DNA from 4 places in the Brevibacillus brevis NBRC 100599 genome. Region 1 is predicted to be linked to each of the others. Evidence: riboswitches for the same ligand, from Rfam matches in the RefSeq annotation. Region 1 holds a riboswitch; each other region holds the start of a gene.

Evidence for each region. Region 1 has a riboswitch for S-adenosylmethionine ahead of BBR47_RS14385 (ABC transporter permease). Riboswitches for the same ligand answer to the same signal wherever they lie in the genome.
Region 2: linked by a shared signal. The riboswitch ahead of BBR47_RS28435 (MetQ/NlpA family ABC transporter substrate-binding protein) and the one ahead of BBR47_RS14385 (ABC transporter permease) in region 1 are both predicted to bind S-adenosylmethionine.
Region 3: linked by a shared signal. The riboswitch ahead of mtnK (S-methyl-5-thioribose kinase) and the one ahead of BBR47_RS14385 (ABC transporter permease) in region 1 are both predicted to bind S-adenosylmethionine.
Region 4: linked by a shared signal. The riboswitch ahead of BBR47_RS25580 (sugar ABC transporter substrate-binding protein) and the one ahead of BBR47_RS14385 (ABC transporter permease) in region 1 are both predicted to bind S-adenosylmethionine.

Annotation. Positions count from the first base shown of each region.
Region 1 covers NC_012491.1:2,955,191-2,962,894, reverse strand. The annotation lists gene BBR47_RS14405 (peptide ABC transporter substrate-binding protein) at 121-1,752, opposite strand; gene BBR47_RS14400 (ABC transporter ATP-binding protein) at 1,780-2,736, opposite strand; gene BBR47_RS14395 (ABC transporter ATP-binding protein) at 2,729-3,751, opposite strand; gene BBR47_RS14390 (ABC transporter permease) at 3,765-4,712, opposite strand; gene BBR47_RS14385 (ABC transporter permease) at 4,717-5,649, opposite strand; SAM riboswitch class I at 5,759-5,863, opposite strand; gene BBR47_RS14380 (sulfite exporter TauE/SafE family protein) at 5,986-6,780, opposite strand; gene BBR47_RS14375 (MBL fold metallo-hydrolase) at 6,818-7,704, opposite strand, start outside.
Region 2 covers NC_012491.1:6,012,018-6,019,721, reverse strand. The annotation lists gene BBR47_RS28455 (YxcD family protein) at 1-182, opposite strand, end outside; gene BBR47_RS28450 (hypothetical protein) at 170-604, opposite strand; gene BBR47_RS28445 (methionine ABC transporter permease) at 754-1,416, opposite strand; gene BBR47_RS28440 (methionine ABC transporter ATP-binding protein) at 1,416-2,453, opposite strand; gene BBR47_RS28435 (MetQ/NlpA family ABC transporter substrate-binding protein) at 2,496-3,326, opposite strand; SAM riboswitch class I at 3,429-3,530, opposite strand; gene BBR47_RS28430 (hypothetical protein) at 3,751-4,107, shown strand; gene BBR47_RS28425 (ABC transporter substrate-binding protein) at 4,305-5,378, shown strand; gene BBR47_RS28420 (nucleoside hydrolase) at 5,484-6,413, shown strand; gene BBR47_RS28415 (ABC transporter permease) at 6,440-7,261, shown strand; gene BBR47_RS28410 (ABC transporter permease) at 7,267-7,704, shown strand, end outside.
Region 3 covers NC_012491.1:5,136,510-5,144,213, forward strand. The annotation lists gene mtnA (S-methyl-5-thioribose-1-phosphate isomerase) at 1-917, opposite strand, end outside; gene mtnK (S-methyl-5-thioribose kinase) at 914-2,143, opposite strand; SAM riboswitch class I at 2,277-2,422, opposite strand; gene BBR47_RS24440 (anti-sigma factor) at 2,519-3,694, opposite strand; gene BBR47_RS24445 (sigma-70 family RNA polymerase sigma factor) at 3,694-4,212, opposite strand; SAM riboswitch class I at 4,343-4,519, shown strand; gene BBR47_RS24450 (2,3-diketo-5-methylthiopentyl-1-phosphate enolase) at 4,605-5,819, shown strand; gene BBR47_RS24455 (2-hydroxy-3-keto-5-methylthiopentenyl-1-phosphate phosphatase) at 5,816-6,484, shown strand; gene BBR47_RS24460 (methylthioribulose 1-phosphate dehydratase) at 6,488-7,144, shown strand; gene BBR47_RS24465 (1,2-dihydroxy-3-keto-5-methylthiopentene dioxygenase) at 7,158-7,670, shown strand.
Region 4 covers NC_012491.1:5,378,314-5,386,017, reverse strand. The annotation lists gene BBR47_RS25600 (RNA polymerase sigma factor) at 1-315, shown strand, start outside; gene BBR47_RS25595 (hypothetical protein) at 299-2,014, shown strand; gene BBR47_RS25590 (DUF421 domain-containing protein) at 2,105-2,824, shown strand; gene BBR47_RS25585 (ATP-binding protein) at 2,871-4,124, opposite strand; SAM riboswitch class I at 4,327-4,446, shown strand; gene BBR47_RS25580 (sugar ABC transporter substrate-binding protein) at 4,830-5,852, shown strand; gene BBR47_RS25575 (sugar ABC transporter ATP-binding protein) at 5,946-7,436, shown strand; gene BBR47_RS25570 (ABC transporter permease) at 7,438-7,704, shown strand, end outside.

The DNA of each region.
Region 1 (7,704 bases):
GTGAGTTTCTTCTTATTGTAGGATACTTTCATCATTTGGGAAACGAGTTTCAATAAAGAGCAGTTGCTCTAGGCAAACTGCTCCTTGTTATCGTAGACTACGACCGCATTTTATGAAACGTTACTCTGCCACTCTTTTCGCCCAACGCAGGTCCGGTGTGCCGGTTACACTGAAGCGGATGCCTTCGATTTTTTTGCTGTTTAGGTAGTTTTCGTTATTGAAATAAACCGGGATGACTGGCATATCCTGCATCAAAATGGTTTCAGCGTCGTGCAAAAGCTTCATCCGTGCTTCCTCGTTTTGCTCGACCTTTGCTTTTTCGATCAGCTCGTCAAACTTCGGATTGGCCCAGTTGGTGAAATTGCGGGAGCTTTTCCCTGTATACAGCTCCAGCATCGCGAGCGGATCAAGGTAATCGCCGCCCCAACCCATGCGGGCAATCTGGAAGTTTTTCTGCTTGAACGTATCGATGTATGTTTTCCACTCCTGATTCTCCAGCTTCACTGGAACACCCAAATTTTGCTTGAACATTTCTTGCAGTGCTTCGGCGATCTTCTTGTGGTTTTCCGCGGTGCTGTATTTCAGTGTAATCGGCGGCAGCTCTGTCCACCCTTCTTCCTTTAAGCCTTCTGCCAGGAGCTGCTTCGCCTTGACGGGATCAAACTGATAGTAAGGCGCTACTTCTTCTCGGAAGTCCTTACCCGAAGGAGTTTTCACCCCAAATGGCGTATAGCCGTACGCTGGAAGCTGGCCTCCCTTGGTCACGTTTTTCGTCAGGATGTCCCGGTCGATCGCGTAGGAAAAGGCCTGACGAATTTTCGCATTCGTAAACGGCTTTTCCTCTACGTTAAACGTGTACGTATAAATGCTGTAGTCCGGGAATGATTTGTACTCTTCTTTTTCTTTTTCCTGTTCAATCACGTCGATCGGCAGGGAATCAATCAGATCAAGCGCTCCTGTTTTGAACATCTGGTAGTAGGTGGTCGCTTCGTTTACCATCTTGAAGTGGACGGTGTCCATCGTTACTTTTTCTTTCTCCCAATACCTCTGGCTTTTGGCGATCGTCAGTTGGCTATTGTGGTCCCAGCTCTCCACGGTGTACGGGCCATTGGTCACGATGCCTTTCGCTTCGGCCGCCCAGTTTTTGTCTGCATCCACAACTTTTTTGTTCACTGGCAGATAGGCGCGACTCATCATGATTTTCGGGAAATAGGTGATCGGATCTTTCAGTCCAACGATGAGTGTTCGGTCATCCTTTGCCTTGATCTGAACGTCATCCACGCTACCTTTGCCCGTGTTGTATGCCTCAGCGCCTTGTATGTAGTAGAGTGCGGATGGTTCATAGGCGGCAGTCTGTGGATTCAACACACGCTTCCAAGAGTATTCGTAGTCATGCGCCGTCACCGGATCGCCGTTCGACCATTTCATCTCGGGGCGCAGAGTAAACGTGTAGGTTTTGCCGTCCGGGGAGACTTCCACCTTTTCGGCTGCTCCTTCGCTGATGTCTCCATTTTGGCTGTATCGGTACAATCCTTCATACAGATGATCAATTACCCAGTACGATGTGGTATCGGAAGCGAATGCCGGGTCTAATGTGTACGGTTCGCCCCGCAGGTTAGCGGTCATGACTTGTTTGATGGCTGTCCCCGTCTGTTGATCGGAAGATGCAGCTGATTTATCGCTGCCGCACGCAGAAAGCGCAGGCACAGCGAGAGCTAACAATGCAACAAAAGTAAGCAATCCCTTTTTCATGATGATTTCCTCCTTGTTCTCCTCTGTCTACTGTACAAGATGGCAAGCGATCCAGTGTCCGTGCCTCACCTCCTTCCAATCCGGTGCTATTTCGGAGCAAACGCCTTGGGCAACCGGACATCTGGTGCGAAACGGACAACCGCTTGGCGGATGAATCGGGCTGGGTGGTTCTCCAGTCAGTACAATCTGCTCCCGTTCTTCGCGCTGTGCTGGATGGGAGACGGGCATTGCCGAGATCAAGGCTTGCGTGTAGGGATGCAGCGGCGTGGCAAACAACTCCTCGCTCGGTGCAAGCTCCATCATCTGCCCCAGGTACATCACGCCAATCCGGTCGCTGATATGCTTCACTATCGACAGGTCATGGGCGATAAACAGATAGGTGATAGACCGCTCTGCCTGAAGATCAGCTAAAAGATTGACGATTTGCGCCTGAATGGACACATCCAGTGCGGAGATGGACTCGTCTGCCACGATAAAGCTGGGCTCCACCGCAAGCGCACGAGCGATTCCGATACGCTGTCGCTGTCCGCCGCTAAATTCATGCGGAAAACGTTTGGCGTGGCTTGGGTGCAATCCTACTAGCTCCAGCAGCCGATAGATGCGCTCTTCTCGCTCTTTTCCTTTTGCCAATCCATAGGAGTCGATTCCTTCGGCGATGATGTCGCCTACCCGCAACCGCGGATTGAGTGAGGCCTGCGGATCCTGGAAGATCAGCTGCATGTGGCGGTTCGCTTCCCGTTGCTCACGTCGATCCATCCTGGCGATGTCTTTGCCTTGAAACAGGATGCGCCCTGTAGTAGCCGGGTACAGGCCTACGATCGTCCTGCCCAGCGTAGACTTGCCGCAGCCGCTTTCCCCAACGATTCCGAGCGTCTCCCCTCGCCTGATTTCAAAAGAGACGCGGTCAACAGCTCTAACCCGTTGGCCTTTGCCAATCTCAAACGATTTAGCGAGATTCTCCACTTCTACTAAGTTGTCACCCATGTGTCTCCCTCCTTGCTACCATCCACGCTTCTACTCCCCGGGCACGCGGGTCGTTCAGCCAGCAGCTCGCCTCATGCTGATTGAAAAACGAATTTGATTGAGGCATATGCTCCAGGCAAATTTCCATGGCAAACCGGCAACGGGCGGCGAAAGGGCAGCCGGCAGGTGGACGAAATAGATCCGGCGGTGTCCCCTCGATGGGAATCAGTCGTTCTTTTTTACCTGCATCAAGACGTGGCACAGACTGCAACAGCCCTTGTGTGTACGGATGGCGCGGATTGTCAAAAATCTCTCCCACCGGGCCGCTCTCCACCACTACACCTGCGTACATGACCGCTACATGATCGGCCACCTCTGCGACAACGCCCAGATCGTGGGTGATCAAAATGATCGAGGTGTGCAACTGCTCCTGCAATTCCTTCATCAGACGAAGGATCTGCGCCTGAATGGTCACGTCGAGCGCCGTCGTCGGTTCATCTGCGATAACCAACTGCGGTTGGCAGGCTAGCGCCATAGCGATTCCGACACGCTGCCGCATTCCTCCACTTAGCTCGTGCGGATATTGTTCAAATCGCCTCGCCGCCTCTGGAATACCTACCCTCTCTAGCAGTTTCAGCGTCTCTTCCTTTGCTTCCGTCTTCGTATGCTTTCGATGTTTGATCAGCCCTTCCGCAATCTGCTGACCGATTTTCATCGTGGGGTTCAGCGAGGTCATCGGGTCCTGAAAGATCATACCGATCTGCGAGCCGCGAACCTGCTGCCATTCCAGCTTCGTCAGCCCAGTGAGTTCACGCCCGCGAAACCGAATGCTGCCGCCTTTTACCTGACCTGTTCGTGGTGGAATCATCCCCATCAATGCCCGAGCCGTCACACTTTTTCCGCAGCCACTTTCCCCCACAATCGCCAGCGTCGCTCCCTCCTTCACAGAAAAGGAAACCCCTCTTACTGCCTGCACCTCTCCACCGTACGTGCGAAAGGAGACGCGTAGCTGATCTACTTCCAATAAAGGCTTCATGATGTACTCCCCCTCATTTCCTGATCCGTGGGTCCAGTGCATCCTGCAAACCGTCCCCGAGTGCATTGCAAGCGAACATCGTAAGCGAAATCATGAATCCCGGAAAAAACAGTCGCCACCACTGTCCGCTCAGCATAACCGCCAGCGCGTCGTTGGCCATGGTTCCCCAGCTGGCTATTGGCGCTTGCACACCCAGTCCAAGAAAGCTGAGAAATGATTCGGCGAAAATCGCGTGCGGAATCGTAAAGGTCAGGTTGACGATGATGACGCCGATCGTATTCGGCAGCAGATGTTTGATGATGATTTTGGTATGAGAGGTGCCCAGCTTTTCTGCGGCCAGAACAAACTCCTGCCGCTTGATCTGCATGATTTGTCCTCTGACCAGGCGGGCCATCCCCACCCAGCCAGTTAGCGAAAGGGCAATAATGATTGTTGCGAGTCCAGGCTCCAGTACCACCATCAGCAGGATTACCACCAGCAGATACGGAATGCTGTACAGAATTTCGGCCAACCGCATCAGGATGTTGTCTACACGGTCGCCCAGCTTGTTCCTCCCTGCCATGTAACCGGATATCCCGCCGATGCATACACCAATCACGAGGTCGGTGGCTGCTGCCGCCACACCAATAAACAAAGAGATTTGTCCGCCTGCCCAGGTACGTGCCCACATGTCCCGCCCCAAGTCATCGGTTCCAAACCAGTGCTCGCCCGACAGTGGCAGATTTCCTTTCGTCAAAGACTGTTCATGTGGGCTGTGGGGAACGAGCAACGGACCAATGATTGAGAGGGTCACCACTGCTGCGAGCAGGAAGAACCCCAGCATTGCCAGCTTGTTACTGGAAACCCGCTGCAATACCTCCTGCCAATACCCAAGACTCGGGCGCTCCCGAATTTCCTCAGAAAGCCGGTTTCGGTCGACTGGACGAAACAGGGAATCCAGTTGTGTTGCCTGATTGGCCATAAGACTACTTCCCTCCACTCGTTAATCTGATGCGCGGGTCAATCACCCGATACAGCAGGTCGATGATGTACAAAGTAAAAATGAGCACAAAGCTGTAAAACACAGTCGTTCCCAAAATAACGGGATAATCGCGGTTAAAAATGCTTTCCACGAAATATTTGCCGAGCCCGGGAATGGCGAAAATCTTTTCCACCACAAAGGTTCCGGTCATCAGGTTGGCAAACAGCGGACCGATAAAGGTAAGAACAGGCAGGATGGCATTGCGCATCCCGTGTCTAACGACAATGGAAAAGGTGCCAAGCCCTTTGGCCTCTGCCGTGCTTATGTATTCCTGTTGCCAAACCTCAAGCATGCTGGCTCGTACAAAGCGGGCGATGATGGCGAGCGGACCGATAGAGAGCGCAAGTGTTGGAAGAATCGAGTGCTCCCAGCTCCCCCATGCAGCGACGGGTAAAAGCTCCCATTTGACCGCTAAGTACTTGATCAACAGTGGCGCGAGAATAAAACTGGGGACGGATATCCCGATGATGGCAGCAAACATAGACAAGAAATCCAAGGTCCGATTGTGATAGAGTGCCGCTACGATTCCCAGTGTGATTCCACCTGCCAGCGCGACCATAAACGACTGGAGTCCCAGAACAGCCGATGCGGGAAATCCCTCTGCAATCAGTGTGTTCACATCCCTCGTCTTGGACTGGATAGAGGGCCCTAAGTCAAATTGCAGCAATCCTTTTAGATAGAGCAGGTACTGTACCGTGATTGGCTGATCCAGGTTGTACTCCGCTCGCATGTTCTTCACCACTTCTTCTGGAAGCATTTTGGCATCTGATGCGAATGGATCACCTGGAATCAGGTGCATCGTCACGAACGTTACCGTGACAATCATCCACAGCGTAACGATCATGAGAAAGCCACGCTTGACTGCATAATAAAGCACGTTGTTTCCTCCTTTAAATAATAAAAAGTAAAACGATATGAATACTACGGATTATAAATATAGAAAACCCCTCTCCGAAAAGAAGAGGGGCGATTGCACGTTTCCCACCTTCTCATCTCGCAGATTAACTCCGCAGGAATTAGCACCGTAAGGTCAATCAGACCAAGGTTGCCGGGTTTCATCGGGCCAGTCCCTCCACCACTCTCGATAAGAATGTTCTATGAAATTTAATTTCATTGTAAAATTCTTTTTTATCTTATCATTTTACTCGGATATGTCAATACTGTTCCATGACAATTGATTTTTCTTTATTTTATTTGTGAAAAAAGTAAATCTTCATACACGTATGAATAGGAGGATGTCAGCCCAAATCTTAATCGTGGTGGCTAGGATCAACAAGGCAAGAATGGATTGGAGAATCTCCGTGCCCAAACGTTTGCTGACCTTCGTACCGAGCGGCGCTGCCATGATGCTGGCGATTACCATGATCACAGATGGCCACAGCAATATGTCCCCTGCCATCCATTTCCCTATCGTCGATCCAATGGAAGATAGAAAAGTGATGGCAAGAGAGGACGCAATCGCAACTCTTGTCGGTATCTTGAGGATGATCAACATGATGGGAACCAAAATAAAAGCGCCCGCTGCCCCGACAATTCCGGAGGCACCTCCGACCGTCAAAGCAGATAAGACAGCTGTTGGTTTATGAAAGATAACCTCGGTCGTCTGTTCACGTTCGTCCACTCGCTTTTTTGGCAGGAACATCAAGATTACAGCGATCGTGGCCAGGATGGCGTAAACGATATTGACGGCATTTGCCGAAAGAAATTTCCCTCCATATCCTCCAAGCAAGCTCCCGACAATAATGGCACTTCCCATGTACACAACGAGCTGGTAATGAATAAGCTTATCTTTGCGCAGAGTCCAAACAGCGGCTAGGGTGGCAAAAAATACTTGGACGGCACTTATTCCGGATACTTCGTGAGCTGTGTAAGCAACGAATCCAAGGGCGGGCGGAATGTACAGAAGCATCGGATACTTGATGATGGAGCCCCCGATTCCAACGAGACCAGAAATGAACGATCCCACGAAACCGATAACAAACAGTGTGATCACTAGGTCGATAGTCATAGGCTCACCCTTTGCAGCGACTCGCTTTGATTTCGTTTTATCCTCGTTGTACTACTGCCAAGCCGTTTATTTGCCATTGTAAGATACCGCCGCTCAAATTCATTACATCCTTGAATCCGTTTGCTTTAAGAATGCTTGCGCCAATGGCAGATCGGGCACCGGAACGGCATTGTACGAGAAGCGGTTTATCGTGAGGAATCTCATCTAGCCGCATGGCGAGTGAACCGAGCATGATGTGCTGTGCATCTGGAATATGTCCTTCCTTCCACTCAGCCAGATTACGTACATCTACTACATGAACCTCTCCCTTTTCCACGCGCTCTGCAATCTCTAGCGGTGTTACCTCTTCAATTGTCTCGAGCGAAGACACTTCACTTTCCATTAGCTTGGTGCTGTCGATAAAGCCTGTGACATGATCAATCCCTACAGCATGCAAGGCTTGCAAAATCTCGTCCAGCTCATATGGGGTGGTCAGGATGTGAACGGGGCGATCGTAATCGACAATCCAGCCTGCCCAGTTGGCAAATGACTTGTTAAAGGGAATATGAAGTGTTCCCGCCAGATAACCCTTCGCAAATTTGTGGAAAGGTCGCGTATCAATTATCTGTCCGTTTTCCAGTGATTTATTTACCGCTTCTAGCGAGTTGAACTCTTGAACAACAGGAAGCTCCTTTAGCAAGGCAGGGCCTTCCTTATTCACGCGTTTCATCACGGCAAAATACGTTGGCGGCTCTGGTTGTCCATCCAGGAGCGCCTGAACGAATTCCTCTTCACTCGTGTGTGACATCGCCCAGTTAAAGAGCTTTTCATAGCCGACGGTAGAAGACGGCACGGCCCCCAGTGCTTTCCCGCAAGCACTTCCTGCGCCATGGGCTGGCCATACCTGCATATAATCCGGCAGTTGCTTGAATTTTTGGAGGGACT
Region 2 (7,704 bases), 3.1 Mb from region 1:
ATCATGTTAATCTCGACGAAGATTTGTTGGCGATCCATCCAGTGTACTTCAGCAGAGAAGCCATACTCCTCGTCCCACATCAGCTCGACGGAGATATCTTGTGGCTTCAACTGCTTTTTGAAAGCTGCATGAATGCAAATCGCATTAATAATATCTTGTTCAGAAAAAGTTATCTTTTCCATGCGTTCAGTTCCTGTTCTTTCTCACGCTTGTTTTTGAAGTAGACGAACGCTTTGCGGATCAGGATAATCACTGCGAGGATCGCCATCAGGTTGATCATGAAGCCAAGGATGGAGCCCAGCATACCCATGTCACCGAATAGGGATCCGAACAGCAAACCAGCCAGACCACCAATCATGAGACCTTTCATGAATCCGCCGCTTTTGCTTGCGGTAGCAGCAGGAGTTGTTGTCGTACCTTTATTGGTTGATGCGTTTACATTTGAATCGGCTTTGTTGGGTGTTTGTGTATTGGTGGGAGCCGTATTAGAGTTAAAAGATTTTTTCCCGGACTTATAGCCTTTCGCGTCGGCGTGATCAATGAATCCTCCGGCCGGAGCGAGTACGAGCATTACGGCAACCAACATCATGATGAGTTTTTTCATGTTATTTAGGTAGCACCTCTCATTTGAATGACTTGTACATATAAGTCTACATGAATATCGAGCGAAAATCCAATGCACTTTCATTGACGATCGGTTTAAATACCTACAAAAAAGCCCCTGACAAGCGATCTCGTCAGGGGTTCTTCGATTTACGCGCTCTTTTTCAGTTTTCGGGCTGCCCAGTTACCCAACGATTGAATGAGCTGGACCAAGACGACGAGGATAATGACGGTAATGATCATGACTTCAATGTCCCATTGCTGGTAGCCGTAGCGCAAGGCGAGATCGCCCAGTCCGCCGGCACCAACTGCGCCCGCCATAGCAGTAGCACCGATCAACCCAATGGTCGCGATCGTCAGGCAGAGGACGATGCCAGGCCGTGCTTCACGCAGCATGATCCGAAAAATAATCTGCGTCCGGGAAGCGCCCATCGCTTGGTACGCTTCGATCACGCCGCGATCTACGTCATGCAGGGCAGTTTCCATCAGGCGTGAGATATAAGGAGCCGTATAGACGATGAGCGGCACAATGGCTCCTTCAATTCCAATCGAAGTGCCCACGATCAACTCTGTAAAAGGAATGATGGCAACCATCAGGATAATAAAAGGCAACGAACGCACAATGTTGATGATCGTATTCAAGGTGTGATAAATGATTTTATTCGGAAAAAGGTGATTCGCCTGTGTGATGACCAACAAAATCCCGAGCGGAATCCCGATCAGTGTCGCAATGAACAAGGAAAACCCAACCATGATGACGGTCTCTTGCAGGGATTGCCCGAATACCGGAATCATTTCAATCAAACGCTCCATTAGCTCCGCACCTCCTCTGGTGACACAATATCTACGCGGTAGACGGATTCGCGCAAGAAGCGAATGCCATCTTGAATGGGCTGGTCTTCACCAGAAATGTGCAAAAGCAAAATGCCGAGCGCCGTTCCCTTAATGGTCGTAATTGAGCCGTATAACAGATTGGTGCTAATCGGAAAGCGTGCGGACAAGGTGCCAAGAACAGGATCGAGAGCGGCATCTCCGCGAAAAGCAACGCGAACAATTTTGGAAACGGGTCCGGATTCTTTTATCTTGGACAAAATCTCCTGTGGTACCTGATCATCAAAAACCGTTTTGATAAAATTACGGGTCGTTTGCTCTTGCGGATTGCTGAACACATCCAGAACAGAGCCTTGCTCGATGACGACGCCGTTTTCCATGATGGCTACTTGGTCGCAGATTTTCTTAATGACCTGCATTTCATGGGTAATCAGCACGATGGTCAGGTTGAACTTTCGATTGATGTCGAGCAATAGCTCCAGAATGGATTCGGTTGTTTGCGGATCGAGAGCGGAAGTCGCTTCGTCACAGAGCAGAATTTCCGGATCGGTCGCAAGTGCACGAGCGATGCCCACCCGTTGCTTTTGTCCACCGGATAGTTGAGAAGGATAAGCGTTTGCTTTATCAGACAAGCCAACCAAGCCGAGAAGGTCTTCTACCTTGCGCTTTATGACATCTTTGGGGACGCGATTCATCCGCAAGATTTCCGCCACATTGTCAAAGACATTATAGGAAGAGAGCAGGTTGAAGTGTTGAAAAATAATCCCGATCTTTTTGCGAGCTTGCCGCAGCTCTTTTTCCTTGAGGGTCAGCATGTTCTGGCCATTGACGATCACAGAACCGCTGGTCGGCTTCTCCAACAGGTTGATGGTACGGAGCAGGGTACTTTTCCCCGCTCCGCTAAAGCCGATCACCCCGTAGATTTGCCCTTTTTCCACCTGCAGGGATACGCCCTTCAATGCTTCTACCTGCTTGTTTCCTACTTGATACGACTTATGAATATCGGTTAGCTGTATCATAACGAGTTCTCCTTGTTGTTCTTGATGTTCCTGGCGTCGATCTTACCAGGACGGCAGTACAGCTCCTTCAAAGCGTTCGTCGATGAATTTTTTCACTTCTTCCGAGCGGTAGATGTCCACCAGCTTTTTGACGGCTGGGTTGTCTTTGTTGGTTTCGTTGACTGCCAAGATGTTTACGTATGGAGAGTCAGCCGTCTCAGCGAAGATCGCGTCTTTTTTCGGGGAGTAGCCAGCTTCCATCGCGAAGTTCGTGTTAATCGAAGCAACCTCTACGTTGCTCAGCGAGCGTGCCAGGAAAGCAGCCTCCAGCTCTTTGAATTGCAAATTTTTCGGATTTTCCACGATGTCCAGTGGTGTTGCGTTGTCACCCACGCCATCCTTGAGCTTAATTAAGCCAGCTGCCTGATAGAGCAGCAAGGCGCGTGCTCGGTTGGTCGGATCATTTTGAATGCCGACAACGCCGCCTGCTGGGATGTCCTCGACTTTTTTATGCTTGGTGGAGTACAGGCCCATCGGGTACGTCACGGTTTTTCCGACCTCGACGATCTTTGTCTTGTGATCTTGATTGAACTTCGCCAAGAACGGGATGGTTTGGAAGCTGTTCACATCGAGATTTCCTTTATCGAGAGCTTGGTTTGGCTGTACGTAATCGTTGAAAACGATGACTTCGACGTCGAGCCCTTTGCCTTTGGCGACTTCTTTTACTTTGTTGAGAATTTCTTCGTGTGGGCCGCCAGTGACACCCACTTTGAGTGAGGTTTGTTCAGCAGCAGTACCGCCGTTAGCAGGCGCAGCTTCTTGTTTACCCCCGCAAGCCGTTACGAGCGATGCAGCGAGCAGTAGTGTAGTGAGCAGTAGACCAGTTTTTTTCATGAAAATACCCCTTTTCTCTGGATGTAAGATGGAAAAGAAAAAAGCCTCTTCCGACAGAAGAGGCGAAAACTGCAAGTATGTAACCACACTGCAACAATACCTCTCTTATCTGTCGGAATAATTCCGCTGGATTTGGCACCGTATCGTTTGCGATAGGTTGCCGAGGTGTCATAGGGCCAGTCCCTCAACCTCTCTTCATAAGAGAATGTGCTATGAAATTATCATTCCAAACATTGTTGTTAATTCTTATTTGGATAGTTGGATTATAACGACTGATTTTTTCGGTGTCAACAGTTTTTGCAAACGAATGACTTGGTGGAAAAATGTGAAATTGATCTAAATACGAATATTCTATTGAAGAATGAAAAAATCATATGTATAATGAGAGCGAATGAACCCGATGCCAGCTATCGCAGGTGATGACATGACTCTCGTGGACTCCAATGAAACTAGAAAAAAGCTGTCTGCCATCTATAATGAGATAGCAAAAGAGTTGTTCGGATTTGGAACGACTTTGCTCCGAGTCACGATTGAAAATCAGATGATTACGTTCCAAGCTAAGCATCGCCGCTCTCCGCGCTCACAAGCGTTGGAAGGAGAAGCACCGGCCCTCAAGCTCGAAGTCGATTTTCGCATGTCCCTTCTTTATAAGAAGAGACTGAGAGAACGACTGGAAGAAGAGATGGGGTTGCCGTTGGAAGCCGTGCTCAGGGACTACGATGCGCCTACGCAGTGGGCGATCACGAATGTTATTTTAGCTGAATCAGAACTGAATACCTGACGCAATCGTTCGGATTTTCTCTTTTGATCTATCTTAAGGGGAGACCGTAGACTTTGCGTAAAAACGGGTGTCACTTCTCTTTGTTTACGAAGAAAAGTGCTCTTGTTTAGAATGATACGTTCTAATCAAGGGTACTTTTCTTTTTATTGTATCACCATATTTTGTCATCAAATGAACCCAACTGGAGGAGAATTACGATGAAGAAATTACTTGCTGGAATCCTGTCTTTTTCTATGATGTCACTGGCACTCGCTGGCTGTGGCAGCAATGATCAACCAAAAGCGGGGGGAGCTGGCGGCGAAGCCAAGGGCGAGCCACAAAAGCTGGTCATCTCCACATGGGGCTTCTCCGAAGACTTTTTCCGGAAAGAAGTATATGAGCCGTTTGAAAAAGAACATAACGTAAAAATCGTGCTGGAAATCGGGAACAACGCAGAGCGTCTGAACAAGGTCCGCCAAGGAAGCTCCGATGTAGACTTGATCTACCTCTCTGACTACTATGCACAGCAAGGGATTGAGAGTGGCGCATTTGAAAAAATCGACCGCAGCCGCATCCCGAACCTGGATCAAATCTACGACATCGCCAAAGCACCACTGGGCGAGGAGTACGGTCCAGCTTACACGATTGGCCAATTCGGGATTGCCTACAATCCAAAGCTCGTAAAAACTGAGATCAAGGATTGGAAAGATCTGTGGAATCCAGAGCTGACAGGCAAGCTGACACTGCCAAGCATTACGTCCACAACTGGCCCGATGGTTCTCGACAGTGCTTCTGCGGTTGCGGGCAGCAAGGAATTTAACGAGGATCAAGCCTTCGCGAAAATGAAAGAAGTCAACAAAAATGTCGTGAAGTTCTACGATAAGACCTCCGAATACGTGAACATGTTTGGACAAGAAGAAATCGGCGTAGGACCAATCATGGAAATGTACTTCAAAGACATCAAAGCTGCTGTTCCAGAAGCTGTTTTCGTACAACCTGCAAGCGGTGGATATGCGGTTATGAATACGGTTAACATCGTAAAAGGCTCGAAAAACAAAGCACTCGCAGAAGACTTCATCAACTATCAACTGAGCAAAGAAGTTCAGGAGAAAACAGCAAAAGCGAAAATCGATTCCCCTGTAAACAAGACCGTTCAACTGACAGAAGAAGAAGCAAAAGGTGTAACGTACGGGGAAGAAACCGTAAGCAAGCTGAAAATGCTGGACATGAAATTCGTAAACGAGCACTCCAAAGCATGGATTGACCGTTGGAATCGTGAAATCACGCAATAACGCAATAACGAACGATAGAAAAACAATGGGCGAGGGTATAGACAATTCGGATATACCCTCGTTTTCAACGTATAGGAATTTATATGAAAGTGAGGAGGACCACTTGTGAAAAAGATCATTCTTGACGTCGATACGGGCATTGACGATGCGCTTGGCATTATTCTCGCTGTGAAAAGCGGGCAATTCGATCTAGTTGGTATTACTACGGTGAATGGCAACGTGTCGCTGCGAAAAGCCACGGAAAACACGTGCAAAATTCTTGATTTCCTGCAAGTCGGCGAGCAAATCCCTGTCATCTGTGGAGCGTCTAAACCGTTATTGCGGCCGTTGTTTTTCGAGCATGCCGTACATGGTGAGGATGGTTTGGGCGGTGCCCTTGCCGGAGTTCCGATTTACAAGGAACCGACTGCTGGCTTTGCCCCTGATTTCATCGTGGAAAACGTACTCGCTCATTCTGGAGAAATTACGCTCGTCATGACGGGGCCGCTGACCAATTTGGCTTTGGCGGTGAAAAAATATCCGGAGCTTGTTCAACACGTCAAGGAAGTTATTTTCATGGGTGGAGTGGTCCGCGAGCATGGCAATGTGACGCCAGTTGCGGAGTACAACATGTACGTCGATCCAGAGGCAGCGAAGGTCGTATTTCATGCCGGATTCCCGCAATTGACGATGGTTGGTCTGGATGTAACGCGAAGAGTGCTACTGAATGAGGAGCATATTCGCGGGCTAGGAGATACCCCGATGGGCGAGTACGTGAGACAGAGTACGTCTGATTACCTTCATCGCTATTTTCAGCGAAATGGCATCTATGCGTGCGCTATGCATGATCCGTTGGCTGTCGCGGTCGCACTCGATCCGAAGCTGGTGAAGACGCAGAAACTGTATGTAGATATCGAAACGAGAAGTGAGCTGTGTGATGGGCAAACGGTTTGCGACTTTCAAAACCGCCTGAAAAAAGAACCGAACATAAACGTCTGTCTGGACGTAGATGCAGATGCGTTCTTTGCGCGTTTTCTCGGCGCATTGAAAGCCTGACGATACCGTGAACAGGAGTTAATCAGATGAGAAAAACGGGTCTTTATTTATTGTTGTTGCCGGGTGTGCTTTTTTTGACGTTGTTCATGGTCATTCCGATCGTGATGACGATTGCGTCCACCTTTTATCAAGAGGGTAGCTTTACGATCCAAGGCTATCTCCAATTTCTTACCGATGCGTACTTCCTGAAAATTATGCTGACAACGTTGCAGGTCAGTCTGGTCACGACGATTGCGTGTGTTCTGATCGGTTTTCCTGCCGCGTACTACATTTCCAAGCTCGGCCCACGCAAAAAAGGCATCCTGCTGGCATTGGCTATTTTTCCTTTGCTGACCAGCTCTGTCGTGCGGTCGTTCTCTTGGATGATTATTCTCGGAAAAAAGGGCTTATTGAACAGCTCGCTGCTTGCAATCGGGCTCATCGATAAGCCGTTGGAAATATTGTATACGCCGACTGCGATGATGATTGGTTTGATTCATCTGTTCCTGCCGCTGATCATTATTACGCTGGTAGGGGTGATGGAAAACATCGACCCAGACTTGCTGAAGGCGGCGGAAAGCTTGGGTGCTTCCAAGTTGACTGCCTTCTGGAAAGTCATTGTGCCGCTTAGTGTACCGGGACTCATCATCGGTAGCATTCTCGTGTTTGTCGGAAGCTTGACCGCCTACACCACGCCTGCCCTGCTAGGTGGAAAACAGCGGGTCATCTCCACGTTCCTGTATCAAAATGCGATTACGCTGAATGACTGGCATTTGGCATCCGTCATTGCCACGATCATGATTGTCATTACATTTGTCGTCATCTATTTCATGAACAAGCTGGCGACGAAATTAAATCCGAAGGGGTAGAAGCTATGCAGGAGAAAAATCGCGGGTTGGCCCTGTTTACCTCTCTCGTCTTTCTGTTTTTGCTAGGGCCGCTCATTATCATTTCTTTTACGTCGTTTGAGCCGGGGAGTGTCTTGAAGTTTCCGCCGGAGGGTTTTTCCTTGCGGTGGTACGAAAACATTTTCGATGTAGAAATGTTCATGACGACGTTTAAGACGTCGATGTTCGTTTCCTTGCTGGGCAATCTCTTGGCGCTCTTGTTGGGGATTCCGGCAGCCTATGCGCTCAGTCGCTTTGATTTTCGCGGCAAAGGCATCTTGAATGGCGTTTTCATCTCACCTGTCCTGATTCCGGGTATCGTGATGGGCTTTGCCATGCTGAAATATGTCATTGTTGTATATAATTTGCCGATTTATGCGGGACTTCTCGTCGGTCATACGGTGCTGATGCTTCCGTTTATCATT
Region 3 (7,704 bases), 2.2 Mb from region 1:
ACCTGTTTGCCCAAGCCATGGGTAATTTCCTCGGCTGGACGCTCTTCAATCGGAATATCTGCGCCTGTCGGTGTGTCCAAATCGACGGAGGACAAGGGAGCTGCCACGTAAAAAGGAATGCCGTGAGCTTTTGCCAATACCGCTACCCCATACGTACCGATTTTGTTGGCGACATCGCCGTTCGCTGCTACGCGGTCTGTCCCCACGATGACAGCCTCTACTTTTCCTTGGGACATGACCATCGCCGCCATGTTGTCGCAGATCAGCGTCACATCAATCCCTGCTTGCTGCAATTCGAATGCAGTAAGACGAGCGCCTTGGAGAACAGGACGGGTTTCATCCGCGTACACCTTCAGGTTCCAACCGCGTTCCTTTGCCAAATAAAAGGGAGCAGTAGCCGTACCGTACGCTGCTGTAGCCAATGCCCCTGGGTTACAGTGCGTGAGAATTCCCATACCGTCATGCAACAGAGTGAGCAGATTCTCCCCGATGGTCCGGCATACTTCAGCGTCTTCCTTTTGAATCGCCAGTGCTTCATCGAGTACTGCCGCCTTCAACTCGGCAATCGACGCACCGCTTTCTTTTTCAACACGAGCCTTAATGCGATCCAATGCCCAGAACAGATTCACTGCTGTCGGACGGGACGAGCCCAGGTAGTCTGCCTGCTGGTTCAATTCCTGCCAAAACTCGTCGTAGTTACTCGCTTCACTGCCACGAATGCCCAGGTAGAGCCCGTAAGCTGCCGCCATGCCAATGGCTGGTGCGCCACGCACTTCCAAGCGTCGGATGGAACCCCAGACTTGCTCGGAGGTGGTCAAGTTCAAATAGATTGTTTCTACTGGCAGACGCGTCTGGTCAAGCAAGACCAATGCGTCATTCTCCCACTTTACAGGTGCCAATTGAGTGCTGGTTGTCATACTGTTGTAGCCTCCTGGTAGTAGCGTTCAGTTATTGTGCGTACGATGTCCGTGATATCTGTCGATTCCTCGATGCCGCTGCGACCGAGAATCAGCGCTTCTCCAATCGAGAGAGCCAGACGCTCTGCTTCTGCGCGAGTCTGGTCGTCTTCGATGGCATTCAGGTCCGCTACGCCTGCCAAGCCAATGACACGACGCAAGATTTTGCATCCGGCATAGCCTGCTGTATCCTGAATCAGGCGCTTCACGTAGCTTTGCCACAGTCCTTCGACATGGGCGCTGCGCTCTTTGGCGTGCTTGTGCCAGAGTTGAACGAATTGTGAAACGAATTCATTCCAGACATCCTCGACTGTTTCCAGTAAGTATTCGCGGTACGCTTCCCGTTCTCCTTGATCTTTTTGCAGACCGTGCTGTCCTGCGTAGTTGAGCAGCAGATTGGCAATAATCGCCCCAATGTCAAAGCCGATTGGGCCGTAGTAAGCGAACTCTGGATCGATTGCTTTTAGGCTGTTTTCCGTGATGAAAATACTTCCGGTATGCAAGTCACCATGCAGCAGCGCCTCCGAGCGCGTAAGGAAATCGTATTTCAGCTTGGCGATTTCCAGCTTCAGCGGCCTGTTGTTCCAGATCGCCTCGACTTCGCGGCGGATCAACGGGTTGAAGTCGTTGGTAGGCGCATTTTCATACGGATCAGTAAAGACGAGATCTTCTGTGATTTTGCATAATTCTGGATTTATGAATGTTCCGACTAGCGTTTTTTTATCGTATGGATGTGCGCCCAGATCGGATGTGAAGAATAACGTTTGCGCGAGAAAACGGCCAATCTGCTTCGCAAATAGCGGATACCGCTTTCCTTCGATCAACCCTTTGCGCATGATGATATGGTCCCCGACGTTTTCCATGACGGTCAACGCAAGTTCCCCATCGAAATGATACACCTGTGGCACCAGGTCTGGAACGTATTTGTGCTGAATCCGGAGTGCCTCGCTCTCGATGCGAGCCCGATCAATCGTAAGCGGCCAAGATTCCCCCACAACGCGAGCAAAAGGCAGTGCTTGCTTGACAATGACGCTCTTACCGGTTGCTGGCTCTTGAATGTCAAAAACCAGATTGAGGTTGCCATCCCCGATTTCTCGGCTGGTCAGCTCTGCTCCTTCGCTAAAAAGACCCGGTATTCCTTTTACGTACTCCACTGCTTCCTGTTCAGTCAATGCGCGATATGCCATGATTCCAAAACTCCCCTCTACTTATTTTTCCTCTATCTCTACTTGTTTTGTTTGTGTCATGAGAGCAAAAAAGACCTCTTTTCCCGAAGAAAAGAGGTCGCTGTCGTCACGTGTAAGAACCGTGTTGATGTCCCCCTTATCTTCCAGACCACTTTTGTTTCTGCAGGAATTAGCACCGTGCATGTCGCCTGTTAATCAGTCGCTTTCTCGCGTCTGAATGGCGTCATGTCGGTTGCCGGGTATCATCGGGCCAGTCCCTCCACCTTCTCTGGATAAGGTATCCAAAACGTATTCGGTTTTTGATTTAGTTTGAATCATACAACCAACGCTTCCACGATGTCAACACCCTTTTGTGCAAAAATTCGCACCTTGCTATCAATAGCTGTATTGTGTTCCGGATGCCTCAGGTCGCTCCCAATTCCACCAGTCTACCTTGCCTAAAAACGCTGCTGTTATCGACTTTTCTGCCTTGAGCTTCAGCAGTTCTTTCGTAGGTCCGGTGAGGACGGCTCCGTAGATGCGAACCCCGTATTTCTGTATGTGACTGTATCGCTCTGCAATCTGTAGATCTCTGCCAGGGAGTAAGGATCTTCCGATATCACGAGCCAGTTCCTCTTGCTCTGACAAATAACTCATCTCCTCCAGATAGTTTGCGATTACTCTGTCCCCATCCCCTTTTTTATATACACCACCGTAATCCATTTCTCGCTGGGCAAATCCCCACACTTCCCCGGAACCAAAAAGCACATCTCCGCTTTCAGCTTGCTTGAGCTCTACCCCTGTATCTATTGCAAGCCAGACTGTATCTTGACCTGAAGAGGTAACATGGCGGGTAACCAGCTTATAATACTCCTCGTACGTCAGAAAGTGGTCAAAAGATATCGCAAGCTGCGAAACCGTTCCTTCGGGCAGCTTCTCCATTGTCGTCCAGGCAGCTGAGGTGAGAGACATGGTATCCTCCGTTTCCTCCTCTGCCGGATAACGGAAAAACAACTTTTGCTCCCTGACCCCGTTCGTCCATTGCGGCTTGGCATTCACATTCCACAGCACATTCGTACTCTCAAAACGACCCGCATTCTTTTCCTCTCCCCCAACCCGCTCGCTTAGTTCCATGCTGATGTTTCCGTACAGCAATCCGACCTGTGAACCACTCCCCCCCACTCTCACACCTGGCTGAGTAAAATTGACCATCGACTTCGCAACGCGGAACAGGTCTTCATGCATCAGCGACCCAACCCAGCCATTCAAAATCAGCAGCACAACTCCCGCCAGAAAGGGAAGCCCTATGGTGAATCCTGCGTTGGACAACCGATTTTTCCATTTCCCCCGGCGAACAATGGCACGCTGTTTTTCAGCTGACAGTGTTTCAGACTGTTTGGTTTTCTCGTTGTCCTCTTCTGTTTCTTCCCCCAACAAAAGCCTTTCCAATCGCTGTGCGTACTCTTCGTCAGCGGCTATTTCTTCCTCGAATTGTTTCGAATCCTCTGCCGTCATTTCTCCACGCAAATAAGCAAGCAACCTTTGCTCGCGTTGATTCTTCTCCGTGTTCATCACTTGCTTTCCTCCCTCCACAACTGCCGCATCTTTTGTCGTCCCCGAAACAAGGAGCGCTTGACGTCTGCCAGCTCGATTCCGAGTACCTCTGCCATTTCCGCGTAGGAAAACTGCATGGCGGACAATAAAATGACCTGTCTCTGCTTTTCCGGAAGTTTCTCCAAATAGTCGTAGGCCACTTCCCATAGCTCCTGATTCACGACATGCTCTGCCGGATCAACCGCCAAATGATCAGGTCGCTCTGGCAAGGCTTCTACAAACACAAATCGTTGTTTCGTCTTCTTGCGATAACCATCCACGAAAGCGTGATAGGCCACCTTGAACAGCCAGGGCCGTACTTTTTCCCCATGGTAGTCGTCCAAGGAAGAGAAGGCGCGACAAAAGGTTTCCTGTGTCAAATCCTCTGCCAGCCTCTCATCTCGTGTCAGCCGGAAAAGATAGCGGTAAATATCGTTTACATGCAGCTGGTACACATCCTCCAGACCTACTTTCCCAAGCCGTTCACACCCTTTCACCCCTTACCACGAAGGAATTGTAAAAAAGTTTCATCTTCGTCTCATTTTTCTAATAATCTCCTGCACATTCTCTGCAAAAACAAGGATTGACTCCTGACAATGAACGTCATATCATGGGGGAAACGAATAACTCTTATCGCGAGCTGGCTGAGGGACTGGCCCTATGATGCCCGGCAACCGGCGCTATACCATGAATCGTACGCTCATCATGCGTACCTTGGATAGCGAAACGGTGCTAATTCCAACGGATAAGAGTCGAGATCGAGCAATTTTGGCTCGTTTCGGCTACTGACCCGAGAGATGAGAGGAGACGAGACGCTTTCATAGTCGACAACCGCCTCCCCGCTCAATGGGGAGGCTTTTTTATTAATTCAAGGAGGATTTGACGTACCATGAGTGAACAACGTATCCTCGTCACCTATCTCACACAAGCAAAAGACTTGAACAAAAAAGCGCAAGCCATTGCTGTTGGCATGACAGTCGGTTCCTGGACGGACCTGCCGCTTGCCAAGCAAGCTATGCTAGCGCCATATCTCGGTGAAGCTGTGAGCGCGACACCGATTGCGACACTGGAAAACGGAGAAACACGCGGTCTGATTACCGTTAGCTATCCGACTCGCAATTTTACAGCGGACATTCCTTCCTTGTTAACCGGAATATTCGGCAAACTGTCGATGGACGGCAAAATCAAGCTCGTCGACATTGTTTTCCCTGAATCATTCCTCCAGGCTTTCCCTGGACCGAAGTTCGGCATTGATGGTCTGCGCGAACGTTTAGGTGCACATAACCGCCCGCTCTTGATGAGCATTTTCAAATCGTGTCTAGGTCTTCCTTTCGACGATCTGAAGACGCAATTCCGAGCACAAGCCTTGGGCGGAGTCGATCTCGTGAAAGATGACGAAATCTTCTTTGCAGATGACCGTGCTCCTTTTATCGAACGGATCAAAGCGTTCAAGCAGATCGCACAGGAGACCGAAGCCGAAACTGGCAAGCCCGTCCTCTATGCAGCCAACCTGACTGGACCTGTGCATGAGCTGAACGAAAAAGCGAAGCGTGCAGTAGAGGCGGGGGCTGATTGCCTCTTATTCAACGTGCTGGCCTTTGGCTTCGATGCCCTGCACCGTTTGGCAGCCGATCCTGACGTACACGTACCAATCATGGCGCATCCAGCATTGGCAGGCGCATACTATCCATCACCTGACTACGGCATCGCCACCCCGCTCCTACTCGGTACGTTGATGCGTGTAGCTGGGGCGGATTTGGTGCTTTTCCCATCCCCATATGGCAATGTGGCTCTGGACAAAACAGAAGCGTTGCAGCTCGCGAAGCATTTGACAGATCCATTGAATGGTGTACGCCGTTCCTTCCCGGTTCCGTCTGCCGGCATTCATCCGGGGCTGGTTCCACAGCTTTATCAAGACTTCGGACTCGATCAAATCGTCAATGCAGGAGGCGGAATCCACGGTCATCCCGGTGGAGCAACCGCAGGAGCAAAAGCTTTCGTTGCCGCGATTGAGGCAGTCACCGCAGGCCGAACATTGGAAGAAGCCTCCTCAGAATCACAAGAACTGGCGATCGCCCTGGAAAAGTGGGGTGGCGCACGATGAGTAAGAAGCTCGTCCTGTTCTGCGATTTCGACGGTACGATTACCGAAAAAGACAACATTGTAGCGATTGTCCGCAAGTTCGCTCCCCCTGAGTGGGAAGCCTTGACGGAGCAAATCCTTTCGCAAAAAATAAGCGTTCAGGAAGGAGTTGGCAAGCTGTTTCAACTCTTGCCCTCCTCCTTGCGCCAGGACATTATTGATTTTATTGTCCATGAAGCGACCATTCGCCCAGGATTTGCTGAATTTGTGAGCTATTGCCGCGAAGAAGGCATCGAGCTGTTGATCACGAGTGGCGGCATCGACTTTTTCCTGGAGCCTATCCTGGCACCCTTCGATCTTGCCGATGTACCGATCTACTGCAATGGCAGTGATTTCAGCGGAGAGCGCATCACCATTACGTGGCCAAACGCTTGCGATGAACATTGCACGAACGGCTGCGGCATGTGCAAGACGACCATCATCCGCCGTTACGATCCAGCAACCCATTTCCGCATCGTCATCGGCGACTCCATCACTGATTTGGCTGGTGCCAAGATCGCTGATTATGTGATTGCTCGTTCCTTCCTCGCTGACAAGGCGGAAGAGCTGCAATTGCCGCATAGCACGTTTGCCACATTCCACGATGTGATTCGCATTTTACAGCAAGTCCAACAGGAGGTCGTCTAATTCATGACTGCAACACTCGAACAACGTCTGGATGCCTTTCGCCGTCTGGATGACGCCAAGCTGACATTTGCCCGCCGGGACTGGTTTCCCGGCACCAGTGGCAATCTCTCTATTAAAATACAAAGCGATCCCTTGCAATTTGCTGTAACAGCAAGCGGCAAAGACAAAACCAAGCTGTCCCCCGAAGATTATCTGGTGGTAGATCAAGACTCGCATCCAGTGGATGATACTGCTCTCAAGCCTTCCGCGGAAACGCTCATCCACGCCGTCGTCTACAAAACGTTCCCGAAGGCAGGGGCTTGCTTCCACGTCCATACGGTCTGGAATAATCTCATTTCCGAGCTGTACTTTGGACAACGCGCCTTTTCCATCCAAGGACAAGAGCTGATCAAGGGACTCGGAATCTGGGAAGAAAACGCGCGCATTACTGTTCCGATTGTTGAGAACTTTGCCGATATTCCGACCTTGGCTGCCGCCATTGAAAAAGTGATGACACCAGAAGTTCCCGGCGTACTCATTCGTAACCACGGTATCTACACGTGGGGCGGCAATGACTTCGAGGCCAAGCGCCATCTGGAAGCTTTTGAATTCCTATTCGAGTATCACGCCCGCTGGCTGCAATTGCGCCAAGCAGTCGTGTCCACTACAACCACCAATTAAGGAGGAATAAACGATGGCACAAATTCGTTTTCACGACAACAATGAGTACATCTCCGCACCCGAGGAAGTTGTCTCCTTCCTGGATACCCAAGAGATCATTTACGAAAAATGGGGCGTGGATCGCCTTGATCCAAAGCACCGTGATAACTACAGCCCGACAGACGAGGAAAAACAAGAGATTCTCGACACCTTTAAGCCAGAAATCGATGCGATTAGCCAACGTCGCGGTTACTTGACAGCGGACATTATCGTTCTCTCTGACAAAACACCTAACCTCGACGAGCTGTTGGTAAAATTCAAGGGCGAGCATCACCACACCGACGATGAATGCCGCTTCTGCGTCGATGGTCACGGTATTTTCGCCATCAAAGGCAAAGACGGACGCTACTTCGACGTCGAGCTGGAGCCAGGCGATCTGATCTCCGTACCACCGAACTACCGCCACTACTTCACTCTGATGGACGACCGCAAAATCAAGGCGATTCGCCTGTTCGTCACTCCTGCAGGCTGGGAAGCGATCTATTAATAACGAACCCCCTTGGCATTTACTAATCGCCAGG
Region 4 (7,704 bases), 2.4 Mb from region 1:
AAGAGGCGGGTGCAAACGCTTTTTGGCATGGAATTGTTAAAAGGGCTGCCTTCTCTTCTGGGAAGGCCGGAAGCGGAGCTGGTTTCTAAGGAAGAACAGCTGGAAATTGAGCAGGCGATGCAAAAAATGAAGCCGCATCAGCGGAATGTACTGATTTTGCGCGGCATCAAGGCCTACAGCATTCGGGAAACGGCAGAAATCCTCGGGACAAGCGAAGCCAAGATCCGTGTAGATTTTCACCGAGCAACAAAAGAACTCAAAAAAGTTTTGCATGTCGACTGGATAGGAGGGTTGGCCAATGAATACTCCAAATGACGAGCAATTCTTCGCGGCTCTTCCTCAGTCAAAGGATGCGGAGCCAAGGAGCGAATTCGTCGAAGCGCTGGAAGCAAAGCTGGTGCAACGGGCGCGCACCAAAACGAATCGCTCGAAAAGAATCGTCCTCAAGCTGGCGACATGGACGGTTTCCGCCGCTACGGTGGCAGCAGCAGTATGGATGATGGGTGTAACCCCGGAGATGTTCACGCAATCTCGGGTTGAATCACAAGCGCATTTGGTTCCCCGCTCCTTCTCCTCGACAGAAATAACAGAAAGCGAGCTAAGCCAAGCGGCGATCAGAACACTGGAAAAGCTGTACGAGAAATATCCTCCTTTTCGGGAATCGGAAAAGAGGGTCTACGTAGCGAAAGCTCCTCGAGAGGTGTACGACATAGATTTTCGCACGTTTAGCAACAAAGAACGAACAGAAGTGTCGCTATATGCCAGAGCGAAGCTGGACGCCAAAAGCGGGCTCTTGCTCGGATTCGATCTGGAGAAGATTCCAGGGCAAGAGAAAGTCAAAGGAACGCTTTCCAAGGAGAGAATAGAGCAACAGGCGAAGGCATTTATGGAACCGTTCCTGGGCAAAAATCTGGAACAGTATCGGATCGAACAAGTAGATGGGCAAGAGGGAACAGATACCGTTTCGCATGAAGCCGTCCGCTTGCAACGCTATGTGAATGACGTGCAGGTAGAAGGAGATAACTATGTGATTGGCATGAGCGATGTCGGGCATATTCGCTATATCAATTCAGGGGATTCAACCGGAATGAATCTGGACGCTGGGCAGTTTCCTCCAATAGCTGAGAGGCCTTCTCCGAAGAAAACAGAGAGCGGACTTGCAGAAGTCATGCAGCTGACGTATGAGAGAGTTGGGAAGAAGGACGTGGACTACGTTCTTCGCTACAGGGAGAGCTTCTCCGGGTATCTCGACGCTCGTACTGGCAAGGAAGTGAAAACGACCTTGTGGCGTGGAGAGTCGTTTCGCGACAGCATTGCCGTCAAGCCCGGAGGCAAGAAGACAATGGTTGCATCGGCAAAAGAGGCTGCGGCTGCCATGGAGTTCTTCGGCCAGAAGGTGGAGGGCTTCACCTTTATGGGGAGTAATGTGCCTGAATATATGCTGGGAGACAACGAACGGGAATACCAGGCCAAAAAAGGAGAGCGATCCATGCGGCTGACTACTGTCAACAATCGGGCAGCAGCGTTCAAGATCTCTTATCCTGAGCTGCGAGAAGGTGATCCGACACGTACCGTCGCAGAATTGCAGGAGAGAGCGATCTTGTTTTTGGAGCCGTATTTGGATTCACGGGTGAAGACGGTGCGGATGCAGGAGCAAGTGTACGTGATGGGCAGACAGGTTGAGTTGAATTTTGTCCGAGAAATAAACGGCGTAATCGTGCCGGATCAGTATTATAAGGTCATGATCGACGGGCAGACAGGAGAAATTATCGGGGTGAATTTGACATTCCCGCATGAGCAGGAGAGCTTCGCAGATGTGGCCAAGGTGATTTCAACGGAAGAGGCGGCGCAGGTTTATCTCCAACATCATCCGCTCAGTCCTCGCTATGTCTTCCCGCTTGATAACAATTACAATAAGATTCAAGAGCAACCAGTCTTGGTCTATTCGGCAGAAATACTGAAAAGCAATGGGGATGTGGATGCCATTACGGGAGAATGGCTGCCACTCCAATAATGAGAGACACCAGGGGGAGACTCCTGGTGTTTTGTTTTGCATAATGCCTTCCCAGAATTTGCATAGTAAAGCGTGAGGGGAGGGACAAACGTGGAAGGATTCGGAGAAACCATGATCGTCATCGGGCGCGTATGTACGATTATTCCTTTATTACTGATCATCACCTTATTCATGGGCAAGCGCTCGATTGGGGAGCTACCTGTTTTTGACTTTATCATCATTATTACTTTGGGCTCAGTGGCAGGAGCTGACATTGCAGAGCCAGATGTCCGGCATATTTCAATTGCAGTAGCGATTGTGACATTGGGGATCTTGCAACGGGTCGTATCGCACTTGTCCATTGTCTTTCGCTGGTTTGGCAGAATGGTTACATTTGAACCGACCGTCATTTTCCACAACGGGGCTTTTCACTTCAAAAACTTGAAAAAAATCCGCTACTCGCTCGATAATGTCCTCCATATGCTTCGCGAAAAAGATATTTTTGACCTGGCAGAGATTGATTTGGCTATTATCGAGGCAAACGGTCGGTTGACTGTGCTCAAAAAAGTAGAACAGCAGGTCGTAACGAAACAAGATTTGGGCATCAATACTTCTTCAGCGGGAATGTCGCTGCCGGTCATTGTGGAAGGCAAGATATATCCAGATGTGCTGTCATACCGGAAACGCGATGAGCAATGGCTTTTGCACGAATTAAAGAAAAAGGGGATCGCGTCCGAACAAGTCTTTCTCGCGACGATCAATCGCCAAAATGAATTGCAGTTTTCCTTGAAAAACAAAAAAGAACCACAAGTACCCCCGTTGCATCATTAGCAATCGAATGGAAAAAGGCACAGTCCCTCTGCAAGATTGCATGAAGTCACTGTGCCTTATACGGGAGCATAATGGTGAACTTGGTTCCTACTCGTGGTTTACTTGATACATTGACGGTTCCGCCAATCGCATGAATGACATGATAGGAATACGTCAATCCAAGGCCGGTCCCAGTTGTTTTCGTAGAAAAGTAAATCGTTCCGAGACGGCTAATCTGTCCTGCATCCATGCCGACGCCGTTATCCTTGATGACCAACAGGGCTTTGTTTCGCTCGATGAGCAAGTCCAGGGAGACTTTTCCGTCCGAAATATCCGAGCACGCCTCGATAGCATTTTTGATGAAATTCACCAACACTTGCTTGAACTCGTCTGGATTGGCCTTGATCGTCACAGGTCTCTCAAAATCTTGCAGCGTAAGCTCCACGTTATGCATATTGGCAAAGGGGAGCATCACCTCGCGGATGGCATGCAAATGCTCGCTAAGATTAATGATCTCATGTCGTTCCTTGAGCGGCTTGGAAATGGCAAGGTACTCGGTCAAAATGGCTTCTGTGCGTTGTACTTCATCAAGACTTATGCGAATGTATTGATCGACTTTTACCAAATTTTCCGGACATTCCTGTATTAATTTCAAAAAGCCTTTGACTGCTGTCAGCGGATTGCGAACCTCGTGTGCAAGCGATGCAGCAACATGGCTCATCGTCTGGATTTTTTCGTTTTGCGCGTGGCGGATAAACAGCTCCTTATCCGAAACGCATTTGCTGAAAAGCGACATTAATAACCAGAGGCCGAAAAAGTTTTGAATAGGGATCGCTATGGTGTAGTAAACGAGGTGTTGAGTTACATACGTGGGAAAAAAGTAATAAGTAGTCCCTAAAGCAACCGTAGAAAAAATCGCACTCGTCATAAAAAGATACAGTGTTTTCCGATAACTGGCTTTGTAGTGTCGATACAAAAAGAGTGACAAGACAAAATTGACTGTAAGGATCAGCAAGGCAACCCATGTTCCTTCGCCACCAAGGTAGTGCCGATAAACCAAGGCTTCAATCAGAAGGAGCAGGGCAATCTCGACTCCGCCATAAACTAGTCCGAAAAATATGATGACATGTCGGATATCAAAAAACATGCCATTCGTGACACTCGGGGCGAAGGTCATCGCGAGAAACATGCAGGCTGAGCTGGTGATGGCAATAAAGGAACGGCTGTAGTTCCTCATTTTGTCACGGTAATAAATGTTGAAAAACACAAACGGGATAATGGCGAAAAACCATTGAAGAATAACTTCTTTTAATAGACTCATGTAGCATCCCCATCGCAAATATTTGCTAGGCTTGTATCAATCTACGATAATTCGACAAGACACAACAAAATCCCTCTTGATGTTACAGAAGAAACTGGAATATTTATCAAGAAAATTCTTTCGGTAAACCTAGTTGACAGATAGGTAATTGCCAGATTATATTCTGTATATACTTATACAAACGTTTTGAAAATAGAAACTACTCTTATCAAGAGAAGGCTGAGGGAATGGCCCTATGAAGCCCGGCAACCTAGCACGAGAGAATGCGTTCTTTCGAGCCAAGGTGCTAACTCCAACAGGTAGAATACCTGACAGATAAGAGGCGAGAATCTTGTCGATTTTTGTCCTCTTTCTCTGTGAAAGAGGATTTTTTGCGTAGCTGTCGTGGGGAAGAAGCGCATTTCCAGTCTACGCTTCGGCCTCCGCCCCGCTGTGAGTGAAGACTGTCCGCTTCGGAAGAAATGGCGGGAGAGCTTCAAACGCAGAAGGTTCAGGAAGGATTTCATAAGTGAAGCTGAAATTCCCCGCCATTTATTCCGAAGCTGAGATGGGCTCCAGAGGCGCTTGGACTGGAAATGCGCTTCTTCTACGAAGTTTTATTCCTTTTTGAAAGTGAAGTCAAAAGAAGCTTCAATTGATTGAGGGGAAACAAAAAAATTTCATCATTGTTATCTGTTTTAAAAAGAAAAAAGGGGGAACATCAAAATGAAAAAGAAACTCGGTCTGATCACATCACTTGTTTTGGCAGCTTCTGTTCTCGTGACGGCATGCGGCAGCGGGGCAACAACGGGAACAGGCAGTACAAACGGCGGTGCTTCGGGAGAGAAGGCAAAGAGAATCGCACTGATCATGCGCCAAAACGTAGGGACGTTCTCCGCTCAATATATCAATGGCGTGAAGAAAGAGGTGGAGAAAAACGGGGGCGAGTTGACCGTATTCAACGCAGATACTGATCTGGCAAAAATGGCGTCCAACCTCGATGCGGCTGTGAACCAAAGGTTTGATGGCATTCTGATCGATCATGGTACGGCAGAAGCGTTGCAGCAGGGCACGCAAAAGGCCGTGGATAAAAAAATTCCGGTTGTCCTGTTTGATACAGACATCAACATTCCGGGTGTGCCAGTTGTGGCGCAGGATGACAACAAGTTGGCAGAGCTGAGCTTGGAAAAGCTGGCGGCAGATACAAACGGCAAAGGCAACATCGTAAAAGTTTGGGTAGCTGGCTTTGCGCCAATGGAAAAACGCCAAGTGACGTACGAAGCTTTCCAGAAGAAATACCCGGACTTGAAAGAAATTGCGGCATTCGGTTCTGCTACCAACAATACGGCTCTCGATACACAAACGCAGATGGAAGCGATCTTGAAAAAGTATCCGAATAAAGGCGACATCACAGCAGTATGGGCGGCTTGGGATGAATTTGCCAAAGGGGCGACACGTGCCATCCAACAAGCAGGACGTACGGAAATCAAAGTATACTCCATCGATTTAAGCGATGAGGATTTGCAAATGATCCAGGCGGAAAACTCTCCGTGGGCAGCGACGGCAGCGGTAGACCCATCCAATATCGGACGCATCCATGCCCAAACCGTGTTCCAAAAGATCAAAGGCGAGCAAGTGCCAGACAACGTGAAGCTAAACCCAGTGCTGGTGAAACAAGAAGACCTGCCGAAGGATAAAAAAGTAACGATGGGCGACCTGTCCCAATACGTACAAGAGTGGGGCAAGTAAGAACCAAATTGGCTTTTCCCGTTGAGCTGTATCCGCCAACGGGATTTTTCCTTATAGAGGTGGGAACACGCAGGTTAACAGGAGGTGTGAAACATGTCCACATTGCAGATGAAAGGGATGGCGAAGCAGTTTTCTGGGGTTCCTGCCCTGCGATCCGTCGATTTTGAGGTGCGCGCAGGAGAGGTTCACGCACTGCTCGGAGCGAATGGTGCGGGAAAGAGTACCCTGATGAAAATCCTCACGGGAGCGTATCAGGCAGATGGCGGTACGATCACCATCGATGGACAGGCCGTGTCGATTCAATCTCCGCAGGACGCCAAAGCACAGGGCATTCAATGTGTATATCAGGAAGTGGACACCGCCCTGATCCCGAATTTGAGTGTCGCCGAAAACATACTGGCGGACCAGCTCGTCCAGGCGAAAACCAAGGGGCTGATCAACTGGCAGAGCTTGTACAACGAAACGGAGCAGATTTTAAAAAACTTCGGCTTTTCCATTCCAGTGAGGATGCTCGTCGAAGAATGTACGCTGTCGGAAAAGCAATTGATTTTGATTGCACGGGCGACCGTTCAAAAGGCAAAATACGTCATTTTCGATGAACCGACAGCGCCGTTGAGCACGAAGGAGAGCGAACGGCTGTTTCAAATCATTGCGCAGTTGAAAAAAGCTGGAGTCGGGATCATTTATATCTCCCATCGCCTGCCAGAAATCTTTGAAATCTGTGATCGGATCACTATCATGCGCGATGGACAGCATGTTGTGACCACAGAGACGGCGAAGACCAGTATGGACGAAGTGATCGCGAACATGCTGGGCAAAAGCTTCGACGAGGAGTTCCCGAAGCTTGCAGTGCCGATTGGCGAAACGATTTTTGAGGCGTCAGGTGTGGCTGGCGGCAAGGTACACGGTGTCGACTTGCGGGTTCGCGAGGGAGAAATCGTGGGTGTCGTCGGTCTGGTTGGGGCAGGGAAGACTGAGCTCGCCCGATTGCTCTTCGGCGCAGATGAGGCAAAGGCTGGAGCTGTTCGCTTGCATGGAACACGTATCCAACTGCGCTCGCCAAAAGACGCTGTCGATGCCGGAATCGTTCTCGTCCCGGAGGAAAGGCGCAAAGAAGGGATTTTCGTAGAGGAGTCCGTGCAGAACAACCTGTCTGTCGCCTCGTTGAAAAAGAAGTCCTGGCTCGGTTTTATCAAAAAAGGGGCGGAAGCGGCTAACGCAAGAGAGCTCGTGCAGCGTCTTGGGGTAAAAACAGCCGATATCAAGCAGCTGGTCGGTTTTCTCAGCGGCGGAAACCAGCAAAAAGTCGCCATCGGCAAATGGCTGGATACAAACGCTCACCTCTTTATGTTTGACGAGCCGACAAAAGGAGTGGATATCGGCGCGAAAAGTGATATTTACCGCCTGATCGGAAATCTTGCCGAGCAGAAAAAGGGCGTCCTGTATTTCTCCTGTGAGTTTCAGGAAGTTATCGGGATCGCAGACCGGATTCTCGTCATGTTCGAGGGCAAGATCGTGAAGGAATTGAGTCGCGAGGAAGCAACACAAGAGCTGATTATGTACTACGCAAGCGGAGGTGAGTAACGTGGCAAATAAAAAGTTTAGCTTGTTTGATTTTGTTTACAAATACGGAACGGTTGCAGTCATCGTCATTGTCATGTTGTTATTCAGTCTGACCAACCCATATTTCTTCACGTACGACAACCTGACGGACATTCTTCGCTCCATCTCGATTGTGACATTTGTCGCGATAGGCGTTACGTTCTCGCTGATTGTCGGAGGCTTTGATTTGTCTGTAGGATCGACGGTTTCATTGACCACGGTCGTTTCTGCTTCGATGATGGTTTGGTAC